Regions from separate parts of the Streptomyces sp. KL2 genome, predicted to be linked through region 1. Evidence: predicted binding sites of a transcription regulator. Region 1 holds the regulator's gene; each other region holds the start of a gene.
The links. Region 1 encodes HspR, which represses chaperone genes until heat shock. Its sites were predicted from a motif close to TTGAGNNNNNNNNNCTCAA; they were not measured.
Positions count from the first base shown of each region.

Region 2: a site for HspR is predicted at 1,610-1,628, ahead of lon (endopeptidase La). Genes of this name have one in related genera too.
Region 3: a site for HspR is predicted at 2,034-2,052, ahead of dnaK (molecular chaperone DnaK). Genes of this name have one in related genera too.

Region 1 covers NZ_CP127170.1:3,033,610-3,037,814, reverse strand. The annotation lists gene QPK52_RS13745 (pyridoxamine 5'-phosphate oxidase family protein) at 1-104, shown strand, start outside; gene QPK52_RS13740 (trypsin-like serine peptidase) at 294-1,157, opposite strand; gene QPK52_RS13735 (heat shock protein transcriptional repressor HspR) at 1,424-1,900, opposite strand; gene dnaJ (molecular chaperone DnaJ) at 1,906-3,087, opposite strand; gene grpE (nucleotide exchange factor GrpE) at 3,121-3,813, opposite strand; gene dnaK (molecular chaperone DnaK) at 3,810-4,205, opposite strand, start outside.
Region 2 covers NZ_CP127170.1:1,819,118-1,823,322, forward strand. The annotation lists gene lon (endopeptidase La) at 1-1,587, opposite strand, end outside; gene QPK52_RS08105 (spermidine synthase) at 1,746-2,501, shown strand; gene QPK52_RS08110 (response regulator transcription factor) at 2,560-3,327, shown strand; gene QPK52_RS08115 (ATP-binding protein) at 3,324-4,205, shown strand, end outside.
Region 3 covers NZ_CP127170.1:1,266,829-1,271,033, reverse strand. The annotation lists gene QPK52_RS05785 (MarR family winged helix-turn-helix transcriptional regulator) at 1-390, opposite strand, end outside; gene QPK52_RS05780 (nuclear transport factor 2 family protein) at 479-889, shown strand; gene QPK52_RS05775 (hypothetical protein) at 1,030-1,731, shown strand; gene dnaK (molecular chaperone DnaK) at 2,139-4,073, shown strand.

The DNA of each region.
Region 1 (4,205 bases):
CCCGTTACGCCGAGCGATACGGGCGCACCCCCGCGCCCAACCCGGAGCGGGTGCTGATCGAGATCGCCCTGGACCGGGCGATGGGCACCGTCCCGTCCCTCTGACCGCCCCCGCAACTGTCCCGCGCCCGTCCCCGTCCCCGCACCCGCACCCGCCCGGCGCACGGCGCGACGCCGCCCCGCCCGGTCGCACATCGGGCGGGACGGCGTCGGCTCATGGGACGGCCGGTCCGGTGGATCCGGCGCGCTCCGGTTCCGTGCGGTGCGGTTCCGTGCGGTGCGGCTCGGCGCGGCTCAGCCGCGGGGGCCGCCGCCCGCCGCCTGGAGCAGCCGGCGCGCCTCGGCCGGGAAGGGGCGGCCCAGCACCCGGCCCCGGTCGTCGCCGACCGACATCACGGCCACCACCGTGCCGGACTGGCTCGCGGCGTCGTAGTCCCGCAGCCACGGCCCGCCGCTGGAGCCCTGCGTCAGGTCGCAGGACTCCAGCAGCAGTCCGCCCACGTTCGGCTGCTGGGTGTCCCGCTCGGTAAGCAGGGCGGGCGTGCCCGCGCAGTGGGCGAGCGTCTCGCCGTCGTACGGCTCCGTGGCCGGGTAGCCCAGGGCCACGGTGCGCTCGGCCGGATCGACGGGCTCGAAGTCCAGGCGGTTGGCGCCGACCGTCTCCTGGAGCGTCCGCCCGCCCTTCTTCTCCACCTTCAGGAAGGCGTAGTCGTACGGCAGGGCCTGCGGCAGCCTCCCCCGCTTCCAGGCGGACTCCAGGTGCACCGACGTCACCCGCCAGCCGACCCGGGCGGCGTTCGCGGTGCCGTGGCGGTCGTAGGCGGGGACGAACCAGGCCTGCTTCCAGCGGGGCTCGCCGGGGTTGTGGACGCAGTGCGCGGCGGTGACGACGACGCTTCCGTTGGGGGCGTCCACGACGGCGCCGGAGCAGGCGAGCAGCTGCCCGTCCGGGTAGGTCCCGACGAGCTTCCCGACGGTCCGCACCGTACCGCCGGGCCAGGGCGCCCGGGGGGTACCGGTCCCGCCGGCCTCCGTGCGAGCGGCCGCGGCGCCGGACACCGGATCGACCGCGGGGACGCCCAGGGGAGCGGCCCCCAGCAGCGCGGCGGAGGTCGCGACGGTGACGAATGCGGCTATGACGGCACGTATCCTGTCCATGCCCTCACGCTGCGCCCCTCCCACGTCCGCATGCCATCCGCACACCGCCGACCGGGTGGGGCGGTGCGTCCGTCCGGGCGGACCCGGACGGACGCATGTGTACGCCGGACGGCCCCACGCCGGAGCCGTACCGGACGCGAGCCCGAGCCGGAATCCGGGCCGTACCGGAGCCGGGACGGCAGCGGCCCGGCCGGGAAGCCGGCCGGGCCGGAGCGGACCGTGGGAGCGGCGGGGGGCCGTGCCCCCGAGATCATGCCGGGCGGGGGTCAGTCGGCGGAGCGCTGAGGCCGCCAGACCACCAGCGCGCTGGACTGCTGCACGTCCTGGTAGGGCACCAGGTCGCGCCGGTAGGAGGCGTGCACCTGCGCCTCGCGCTGGCGCATGGCCAGCGCCGCGCCCTCCACCGCCTGCTGGAGCTCGGCCACCTTGGCCTGGAGGGCGGCGACCTGGTTCTCCAGTTCGATGATGCGCTTGATGCCCGCGAGGTTGATGCCCTCGTCCTGCGACAACCGCTGCACCTGGCGCAGGAGCTGGATGTCCCGCGCCGAGTAGCGGCGGCCCCGCCCTGCCGTACGGTCGGGGGAGACGAGACCGAGCCGGTCGTACTGCCGCAGCGTCTGCGGGTGGAGCCCGGAGAGCTGGGCCGCGACGGAGATGACGTAGACCGGTGACTCGTCCGTCAGCTCGTACGGGTTGCCCCGCCCCCGCCCCTGGCTCTGTCGTCCGCGGCCGTAGCCGTCCATATCGGTCAGTCTCCCTTCGCGGCCTTGAACAGCGCCGCCCGCGGATCCTCGCCCGCGGTCGCGTCACGGTAGGACTCCAGCAGGTCCCTTGCCTTGTCGCTCAGTTCCCTCGGGACCGTCACCTCTATGGTGACCAGCAGATCGCCCCTGGTGCCATCCTTGCGCACCGCTCCTTTCCCCCGGGCGCGCATCGTCCGGCCGCTCGGGGTACCGGCCGGCAGCCTCAGGGTGACCGGCGGGCCGCCCAGGGTGGGCACCTTGATCTCGCCGCCGAGCGCCGCCTCCGTGAAGGTGACGGGCACGGTGACGGTCAGGTTGTCGCCCTTGCGGCCGAACACCGGGTGCGGCTCGACGTGCACCACGACGTACAGGTCTCCGTTCGGGCCGCCGCGCTCGCCCGGCGCGCCCTTGCCGCGCAGCCGGATGCGCTGCCCGTCCGAGACGCCTGCGGGGATGCGGACCTGCATGGTGCGCGAGCTGGTGGCCCGGCCGCTGCCCTTGCAGACCTCGCACGGGTCCTGGGCGATCAGCCCCCGGCCCCTGCAGTCCACGCACGGGTCGGTGAGCGAGAACCCGCCCCCGCCGCCCCTGCTGACCTGGCCGGTGCCGACGCAGGTCGGGCAGACCCTGGGGGTGCCGTTCCTGTCGCCGGTGCCCGCGCAGGCCTTGCACGCCGCCGAGCTGGACATCCGCAGCGGGACCGTGGCCCCGTCCACCGCCTCGGTGAAGCTGAGCGTCACCTCGGACTCGATGTCCTGGCCGCGGCGCGGCTGGGTGCGCGTGCCCGCGCCGCCGCCCCTGCCGAACAGCCCGCCGAAGACGTCCCCGAGGCCGCCGCCGAAGCCGCCCGCCCCGGGGCTGCCGCCCTGGGCGCCCCCGAAGAGGTCGCCCAGGTCGAAGTTGAAGCCGCCGGGGCCGCCCGCCCCCGGGCCGGTGCGGAAACCACCGGCGCCGAAGAGCGCGCGGGCCTCGTCGTACTCCTTGCGGCGCTTGGGATCGCCCAGGACGTCATGGGCCTCGGAGACCTCCTTGAAGCGCTCCTCGGCCCGGGCGTCGCCCTTGTTGGCGTCCGGGTGGAACTCGCGGGCGAGCTTCCGGTACGCCTTCTTGATCTCCGCCTCGGTGGCGTCCTTGGGGACGCCGAGGACCTTGTAGTAGTCCTTCTCCACGAAGTCCTTGGTGCTCATCCCCGGCGTCCCTCCTTCCGGTGTTCCTCCGCGTCAGCCCTGTTCGGGGCCACCGCTCTCCTCATCGGCTGCCGTCTCCGCCTGCTGGTCCTCGCCCTTGGCGGGCTGCGCGCCCGGCTGGGGCTCGGCGACGCCGACCCGCGCCGGGCGGATCGTGCGCTCGCCGATGCGATACCCGGGCTGCAGGATCTGCACGCACGTCGTCTCGGTGACGTCGGGCGAGTACGAGTGCATCAGGGCCTCGTGCACCGTCGGGTCGAAGGCCTCGCCCTCCTTGCCGAACTGCTGCAGACCCATCTTCGCCACGACCGTCTCCAGCGACTCGGCCACCGACTTGAAGCCGCCGACCAGTTCGCCGTGGTCCCGGGCGCGGCCGATGTCGTCGAGCACCGGCAGCAGCTCGGTGAGCACGTTGGCGATCGCGATCTCCTTGACCGCCACCCGGTCCCGCTCGACCCGGCGGCGGTAGTTGGAGAACTCCGCCTGGAGCCGCTGCAGGTCCTGGGTGCGCTCGTTCAGCGCGGTACGGGTCTGGTCGAGCTGGGCGGTCAGCGCCGCCACCCGTTCGGCGTCCCCGGACGCCCCGGGCGTCCCGGGGGCCGCCTCCGGGCCCGCCTCCTCGGCGGTCCCGGAGGTCTGCGCCGCGTCACCGGGCTGCTCGCCCGGCTCGCCCGGCTCGGCGGGGACGTCGGGCTCCTGCTCGAAACCCGGGGTCTCCTCCGTCACGCTGCATCACCCTTGGGCTTGTCGTCGTCGACGATCTCGGCGTCCACCACGTCGTCGTCCGCGCCGCCGGCCTTGGCACCGGCACCGGCGCCGCCCGCGGCCTGCTGGCCCTGGGCGTCGGCGTACAGGGCCTGGCCCAGCTTCTGGCTGGTGGCCGCGACCTTCTCGGAGGCCTCGCGGATGGCGGCGGTGTCCTCGCCCTTGAGCTTCTCCTTCAGGTCGGCCACCGACGCCTCGACCTCGCTCTTCACCTCACCGGGCACCTTGTCCTCGTTGTCCTTGAGGAACTTCTCGGTGGTGTACACCAGCTGCTCGGCCTGGTTGCGGGTCTCGGCCGCCTCCCGGCGGCGGTGGTCCTCCTCCGCGTACTGCTCGGCCTCCCGCATCATCCG
Region 2 (4,205 bases), 1.2 Mb from region 1:
GGCGATGACGACCTTCTCGTCCTCGGTGTAGCCGTCCAGCCGGACCAGCTCCATACGGTCCAGCAGGGGCTGCGGGATGGACTCCAGGACGTTGGCGGTGGCCAGGAAGACCACGTCGGACAGGTCGAGTTCGACCTCCAGGTAGTGGTCGCGGAAGGTGTGGTTCTGCGCGGGGTCCAGCACCTCCAGCAGGGCGGCGGCCGGATCGCCGCGGAAGTCGCTGCCGACCTTGTCGATCTCGTCGAGCAGTACGACCGGGTTCATCGAGCCGGCCTCCTTGACGGCCCGTACGATCCGGCCCGGCATCGCGCCGACGTAGGTGCGGCGGTGGCCGCGGATCTCGGCCTCGTCGCGCACCCCGCCGAGTGCGACGCGGACGAACTTCCGCCCCATCGCCCGGGCCACGGACTCGCCCAGGGAGGTCTTGCCGACGCCGGGCGGTCCGACCAGGGCCAGCACCGCGCCGCCCCGGCGTCCCCCCACCACGCCCAGGCCCCGTTCGGCCCGGCGCTTGCGGACGGCCAGGTACTCGGTGATGCGCTCCTTGACGTCCTCCAGGCCGGCGTGGTCGGCGTCCAGGACGGCGCGGGCGCCGGCGATGTCGTAGGCGTCCTCGGTCCGCTCGTTCCACGGCATCTCCAGGACGGTGTCCAGCCAGGTGCGGATCCAGCCGCTCTCGGGGCTCTGCTCGGAGGCGCGCTCCAGGCGGTCGGCCTCCTTCAGGGCGGCCTCGCGGACCTTGGGCGGCAGGTCGGCGGCCTCCACCCGGGCGCGGTAGTCGTCGCCCTCGTCGCCCGCCTGTCCGCTCAGTTCGGCCAGCTCCCTGCGGACGGCCTCCAGCTGGCGGCGGAGCAGGAACTCGCGCTGCTGCCTGTCCACGCCCTCCTGGACGTCCTTGGCGATGGCCTCGGCGACGTCCTGCTCGGCGAGGTGGTCGCGCAGCCAGGTGACGGCCAGCCTCAGCCGCTCCACCGGGTCGGTGGTCTCCAGCAGCCTCACCCGCTGCTCGGACCCCAGGAACGGGCTGTAGCCGGAGTTGTCGGCGAGCTGCCCGGGGTCGTCGATCTGCTGGACGCGGTCCACGACCTGCCAGGCGCCGCGCCTGCGCAGCCAGCTGGTGGCCAGCGCCTTGTACTCCCTGACGAGCTCGGCGACGGCGCCGGGCAGCGGATCGGGGGTGCTCTCCTCGATCTCGGTGCCCTCCACCCACAGGGCCGCGCCCGGCCCGGTGGTGCCCGCGCCGATCCGCACCCGGCTCACGCCCCGGATCAGGGCGCCGGGGTCGCCGTCGGCGAGCCGGCCGACCTGCTCCACACGGCCGAGCACCCCGATGCCCGCGTAGGAGCCGTCGATGCGCGGCACGAGCAGGACCCGCGGCTTCTCCCCCTTGCCGCCGGTCCTGCCGTCCCCCGAGCCGTCGGGGCCGCCGGAGCCGGCCGCGCCGTCTCTCACGGCGGACTGGGCGGCCTCCACCGCGGCCCGCACCTCGGCGTCGGACAGGTCCAGCGGCACCACCATCCCGGGCAGCACCACCTCGTCGTCGAGCGGCAGCACGGGCAGGGTGAGCGTTGCGGGCGACAGAGCCATGATCTCTCCCTCGGCAGACAAGTTGAGCTGACAGGACTCAATGCCTTTTCAATGTCCGGGAGGCCCGCGGTGTTCCCCTCCGTGTGTTCGCTGCGAGCGATCACCTCGCTTCACGGCCCGCCCGGTGCGCTCCGTCCGCCGGCGGCAGGATGGGCGGCATGACGGCCGACAGGCAGCCCCCGTATCCCCCGTACGAGACGACGGCCGGCCACGGGACCGGCGCCCCCCTCGTCCTGGACCGCCGCGACGGCCCCCACGGCGAGGTCGTCCTGCGGCGGCACGGGAGGCTGCTCCAGATCATCGCCAACGGCTGCTTCCTGATGGACACCTCCGACGGCCGCTCCGAGCGCCTGCTGGTGCGGGCCGCGCTGGAGGAGCTGGACGCCGGCGGCGGCCGGCCCTCGCCGTCCGTGCTGATCGGCGGGCTGGGCGTCGGCTTCTCGCTGGCCCAGGCGGCGGCCGAGCCGCGCTGGGGGCGGATCACCGTGGTCGAGCGGGAGGAGGCGGTGATCGACTGGCACCGCGACGGCCCGCTCGGCGAGGTCTCCTCCGGGGCGCTGGCCGACCCCCGGGTGCGGATCGTCCGCGCCGACCTCCTGGCGTACCTGGCCGGCGGCGGGTCCGGGGGCCCGCCCGGCGGCGGGGAGCCGTACGACGCGCTGTGCCTGGACGTCGACAACGGTCCCGACTGGACGGTCACCGAGGACAACGGCTCGCTCTACGCCCCCGCCGGGCTCGCCGCCTGCGCCCGGCGGCTCACCCCGGGCGGGGTGCTGGCCGTGTGGTCCGCGCAGCCGTCCCGCGCCTTCGGCGAGGCCCTCCGGAATGCCGGGTTCACACGGGTGCGCACCGAAGAGGTGCCCGTCGCCCGAGGCGTCCCGGACGTGGTCCACCTCGCCACCCGACCGGCGTAGCGCACCGCACACGCGCCGTTTACGCTCTAGCGAGAAACCGAGCGGTAGGGCGAGACGTATGGACCACAGGAACACCACGCAGTCCCACGGCGGCACCGCCGCCGCGGCGGCCACCCCGGGCGCCCAGCGCCGGATCCTGGTCGTGGAGGACGACCCGACCATCACCGAGGCGGTCGCCGCCCGGCTGCGCGCCGAGGGCTTCCAGGTCCGCACCGCCGGGGACGGCCCGGCGGCGGTGGAGGCGGCCGAGGTGTGGCAGCCCGACCTGCTGGTGCTGGACGTGATGCTGCCGGGCTTCGACGGCCTGGAGGTCTGTCGCCGGGTGCAGGCGCAGCGGCCGGTGCCGGTACTGATGCTCACCGCCCGGGACGACGAGACCGACATGCTGGTCGGCCTGGGGGTCGGCGCGGACGACTACATGACCAAGCCCTTCTCCATGCGGGAGCTGGTCGCGCGCGCCCACGTCCTGCTGCGCCGGGTGGAGCGGGCCACGATCGCCGCCGCCTCCCCGCGCTCGGGCACGCTGCGGCTGGGCGAGCTGGAGATCGACAACGCCCAGCGCCGGGTGCGGGTCTCCGGCAGGGACGTCCATCTCACCCCGACCGAGTTCGACCTGCTGGTCTGCCTGGCCAACTCCCCCCGCGCGGTGCTCTCCCGCGAACAGCTCCTGGCCGAGGTGTGGGACTGGGCGGACGCCTCGGGCACGCGTACGGTCGACAGCCACATCAAGGCGCTGCGCCGGAAGATCGGCGCGGAGCGGATACGCACGGTCCACGGCGTCGGTTACGCGCTGGAGGCGCCCGCCCCGGCCTCCGACTGGACATGAGCGCGGCGGGCGCGGGCGGCCGCCTGCGTTCCCTGTGGAGCCGGTTCTGGGAGGGCGTGCGCCCCGTGGACCCGTTCCGCTCGGTGAAGGCCGCGCTGGGCGCGCTGGTGATCGTCACGGTGGCGATCACCACCCTGCTGACCATCGTCGCGGTCCACTCGGCCATCGAGCTGCGGGTGATCGCCCTGCTCGCGGCGATCGCCTCGCTGGTGGTCACCCAGTTCGTGGCACACGGGCTGGCCGCGCCGCTGGACGAGATGACGGACGCCGCGCGCTGGATGGCCCGCGGCGACTACAGCCGCCGCGTCCGCGTCGACCGCCGCGACGAGCTGGGCGAGCTGGCCGGGACCTTCAACCGCATGGCCGCCGATCTGGAGGCCGCCGACCGGCACCGCAAGGAGCTGGTGGCCAACGTCTCGCACGAGCTGCGCACCCCGATCGCGGCGCTGCGCGCGGTGCTGGAGAACGTGGTGGACGGGGTCTCCGAGGCCGATCCGGCGACGATGGACATCGCGCTGCGGCAGACCGAGCGCCTGGGCCGCCTGGTGGAGCACCTGCTGGACCTGTCCAGGCTCGACAACGGCGTGGTGCCGCTGCACTCCCGCCGCTTCGCGGTGTGGCCCTACCTGGCGGGCGTGCTCAAGGAGGCCAACATGACCAAGGGTCAGGGGCACTCCCGCACCGACGTCCACCTCCACCTGGACGTGACCCCCTCGGACATGGTCGCGTACGCCGACACCGAGCGGCTGCACCAGGTGGTCGCCAACCTGATCGACAACGCCGTCAAGCACAGCCCGCCCCACGGCCGGGTGACGGTGCGGGCACGGCCCGGCCGGGCGCCGCTGAGCCTGGAGCTGGAGGTGCTGGACGAGGGCCCG
Region 3 (4,205 bases), 1.8 Mb from region 1:
CCGCCGGTCCTCGGCCGGAAGGGGCCCGAGCAGGTCGTCCTGCACCCGGTCGAGCACCTCGTCCATGCGCCGCAGTTGCCGCAGGCCCTCCTCGGTGAGCGTCACCCTGTTGCGCCGCCCGTGGCCCGGGTCCGGTGTCCGGTCGACGAAGCCCCGCCCGGCCAGTTCGCCGACGGCCGCCACGACGTCGCTGCGGTCGACGCGGCACCGGCGGCCGAGTTCGGCCTGGCTCGCGGGCCCGAACTCGTGGAGGGCGGCCAGGATGCGGTAGTGGTATCCGCGCGCCCCGGCGGCGGCGAATCCCTCGAATGCCAACCGGCGTGCGTGCACGGCCAGTTGGCTGATCAGCCAGCTCGGCTTCGTCGTCAGGCGTTCGGGGGGCTCGTCCATGGCGGCCACTCTAAACGGTGTTGGTCGAACCAACACACTGCCCTAGTGTTGGTGTCACCAATATTGGGTCTACCGCAAGGGGGATGCCGTGTCCGATGCCACCAGGACCGCCGACCGCATCGAGATCGCCGACCTGTTCGCCCGCCTGGCCAACCTTCTGGACGAACACCGCCACGACGACGCCCACACCGTCTACAGCGACGACGTCGTGGTGCGCGGGCCGCGCGGCGAGCTGCGCGGCCTGGACGAGGTGACCGCCCTTCTGCGGCGGAGCCGGGTCGAGGGGGAGCGCACCCAGCACGTGCACGGGGACGTACTGGTGCACGTGGACGGCGACCGCGCGGAAGCCACCGCGAACCAGATCGTCTACTTCCACCGCGACGGTGAACCGCCCCACCGCACGAGCGGCCTGCGGGTGGCGGGCACCGCCGTGCGGACCCCGGCGGGCTGGCGGTTCGGCGGCATGCGGATCACTCTCGCCTGGACGCAGGGGAGTTGAGTGGAGGGGGCGGGCCCGGAGCCCGCCCCTCCACTCTCCCGACTCGGGTGCTGAGCGGACCGGGGCTTAGCGTGGTGCGGTGAACGAGGGCGCGGGCGGACCCGCGACCGCCCGGCGGCGAGGGATGCGGGGATTCGAAGGTGACGGGGAAGGCGGGAGCGCGGGCGCGGCGCAGGATCGCCGGCGCGGGAGCGGCGGCGGCCGTACTGGCGGTCCTGGCCACGGCGGGGTGGTACGGCTATGTGTGGCTGGCCGCTCCGATGGACGTCCTGTCACGGGCCGGCGAGGTCGACGCGGCCAGTCGCGAGGCCGGGCCGGAGGGCGAACGCCGCCTGGAGGAGATCGTCGACGGTCTGCCGGGCGTGTCACGGCAGCTCGGCACCGCGGCGAAGGACCACTGCCTGCGCCACCCCGCCTTCGAGGGCGAGCCGCCCGGCCCGCTGAGCTGCCAGTGGCGGCTGGAGCGGTACGTCGTCCTCGACGGCGACCCGGACGAGGTCGGCGAGAAGTGGACGGAGGCGCTCGGCGAGGACCGGTGGACCGGCTCGCGGGAGCCGTTCCACCCCGACCACGCCTCCTCCGCCGAACGGTACGGGTACCGCGACGCGCGCACTCGCGACCGTCTCGTCGTCACACTGGTCCGGGACGGCGCCGACCTGCCGCTCCTGTACGCCCCGCCCGCCATCGAGCCGTTCGTCGAACACGAGCGGGAGCGGCGGGACTTCACCGGGCGGGAAGCGGCGCGGGACGCGGTGGCGGAGGGGCGCCGGGTCGCCCGGATCTCGCTGCTGCACGCCTACTACGGCCAGGAGGGCGAGGCCCCCTTCGAGCCGCTGCGCTGACCGCCCGTGCCCCGGTGGACGTGTACGAAGGGTGACCGTAGGCGCACTCCGGGTGGAAGTCATGCGGCCCTTTCGGTCAGCCTGGGCGGGTTCGGCCGCGGAGGGGGCCGTGCGTACAGCGCAGCAGCGGGAGGGCTGCCCGTGACCACGGGTGACGTCTGCGCCGCGGAGGAAGCGGACCTGGGAGGGAGTCGAGCCCTGGAGCGGTCTGCGCACCTTCGGGGCCGTCGCCCAGGCCCTGCGCGACGGCCTCCGGCCGTCACGGCTTCCGCAGCGGGTGAACCGGCCGCGCCGGGCTTCGCTTGACTTGGGTCGACTCAAGTTTTATGCAGGAAGTGTAGGCAGAAGATGCCCGGTTCCCGTATCCGCGCGCCAGTGGGCGGCGGTGGCGAGAGGAGGGACCAGAGGTGGCACGAGCGGTAGGCATCGATCTGGGCACCACCAACTCCGTGGTGTCCGTGCTGGAGGCCGGCGAGCCCACGGTCGTCGCCAACGCCGAGGGCGCCAGGACCACGCCCTCGGTGGTGGCGTTCGCCAGGAACGGCGAGGTGCTGGTGGGCGAGGTCGCCAAGCGGCAGGCGGTGACGAACGTGGAGCGCACCGTCCGCTCGGTCAAGCGGCACATGGGCGAGGAGGGCTGGCGCTTCCCCGCGACGGGGGACGTGGACGGCAAGCGGTACGCCGCCCAGGAGATCTCCGCGCGGGTGCTGCAGAAGCTGAAGCGGGACGCCGAGGCGTACCTGGGCGAGAAGGTCACCGACGCGGTGATCACCGTCCCCGCCTACTTCAACGACGCCCAGCGCACGGCGACGAAGGAGGCCGGCGAGATCGCGGGCCTGAACGTCCTGCGGATCATCAACGAGCCCACGGCCGCGGCCCTGGCCTACGGTCTGGAGAAGGAGGATCAGACGGTCCTGGTCTTCGACCTCGGCGGCGGCACCTTCGACGTCTCGCTGCTGGAGATCGGCGAGGGCGTGGTGGAGGTGAAGGCCACCAACGGCGACACGCGGCTCGGCGGCGACGACTGGGACCAGCGGGTCGTCGACCACCTGGTCAAGCAGTTCAAGAACGCGTACGGCGTGGACCTGTCCAAGGACAAGATGGCCGTCCAGCGGCTGCGCGAGGCGGCGGAGAAGGCGAAGATCGAGCTGTCCTCCGCCACGGAGACGACCATCAGCCTGCCCTACGTCACCGCGTCGGACGCGGGTCCGCTGCACCTGGACGAGAAGCTCACCCGCGTCCAGTTCCAGCAGCTCACCGCCGACCTGCTGGAGCGCTGCAAGGGGCCCTTCCACCAGGCCGTGAAGGACGCGGGGATCGAGGTCTCCGACATCGACCACGTCGTCCTCGTCGGTGGGTCCACGCGGATGCCCGCGGTGACGGACCTGGTCCGCGACCTCACCGGCAAGGAGGCGAACAAGGGCGTCAACCCGGACGAGGTCGTCGCCATCGGCGCCTCGCTGCAGGCCGGTGTGCTCAAGGGCGAGGTCAAGGACGTCCTGCTGCTGGACGTCACCCCGCTGTCCCTGGGGATCGAGACCAAGGGCGGCATCATGACCAAGCTGATCGAGCGCAACACCACGATCCCGACCAAGCGCTCGGAGATCTTCACCACCGCCGAGGACAACCAGCCCAGCGTGCAGATCCAGGTGTACCAGGGCGAGCGGGAGATCGCCGCGTACAACAAGAAGCTGGGCATGTTCGAGCTGACCGGGCTGCCGCCGGCGCCGCGCGGGGTGCCGCAGATCGAGGTCACCTTCGACATCGACGCCAACGGCATCATGCACGTCTCGGCCAAGGACCTGGGCACCGGCAAGGAGCAGCGGATGACCGTCACCGGCGGTTCGGCGCTGCCCAAGGACGACATCGAGCGGATGATGCGGGAGGCCGAGCAGTACGCGGAGGAGGACCACCGCCGCCGGGAGGCGGCCGAGACCCGCAACCAGGCCGAGCAGCTGGTGTACACCACCGAGAAGTTCCTCAAGGACAACGAGGACAAGGTGCCCGGTGAGGTGAGGAGCGAGGTCGAGGCGTCGGTGGCCGACCTGAAGGAGAAGCTCAAGGGCGAGTCCGCCGAGGGCGACAGCACAGCCGCCATCCGCGAGGCCTCCGAGAAGGTCGCGGCCACCAGCCAGAAGCTGGGCCAGGCCCTGTACGCCGACGCCCAGGGCCGGCAGGCCGCGGGCGGCGCCGGAGCCGGAACCGGAGCCGATGCCGATGCCGATGCCGGTGCCGGTGCCGGTGCCGGTGCCGAGGGTGCCAGGGCCGGCGGCGCGGACGACGACGTGGTGGACGCCGAGATCGTCGACGAGGACCGTGACGACAGGGGCAAGGCCGCCTAGTCCCGCCCCGCCCGCGCCCGTGGCCGGGCGGACCGGAACCCGCCGGCCCGCCCGAACGGGCGCGGGGTGCGCGGCACGGGGGATCGAGGGCTTCCGGCGCTTGCTGGACTTACCGCAGCCCGTGCCGGAGGA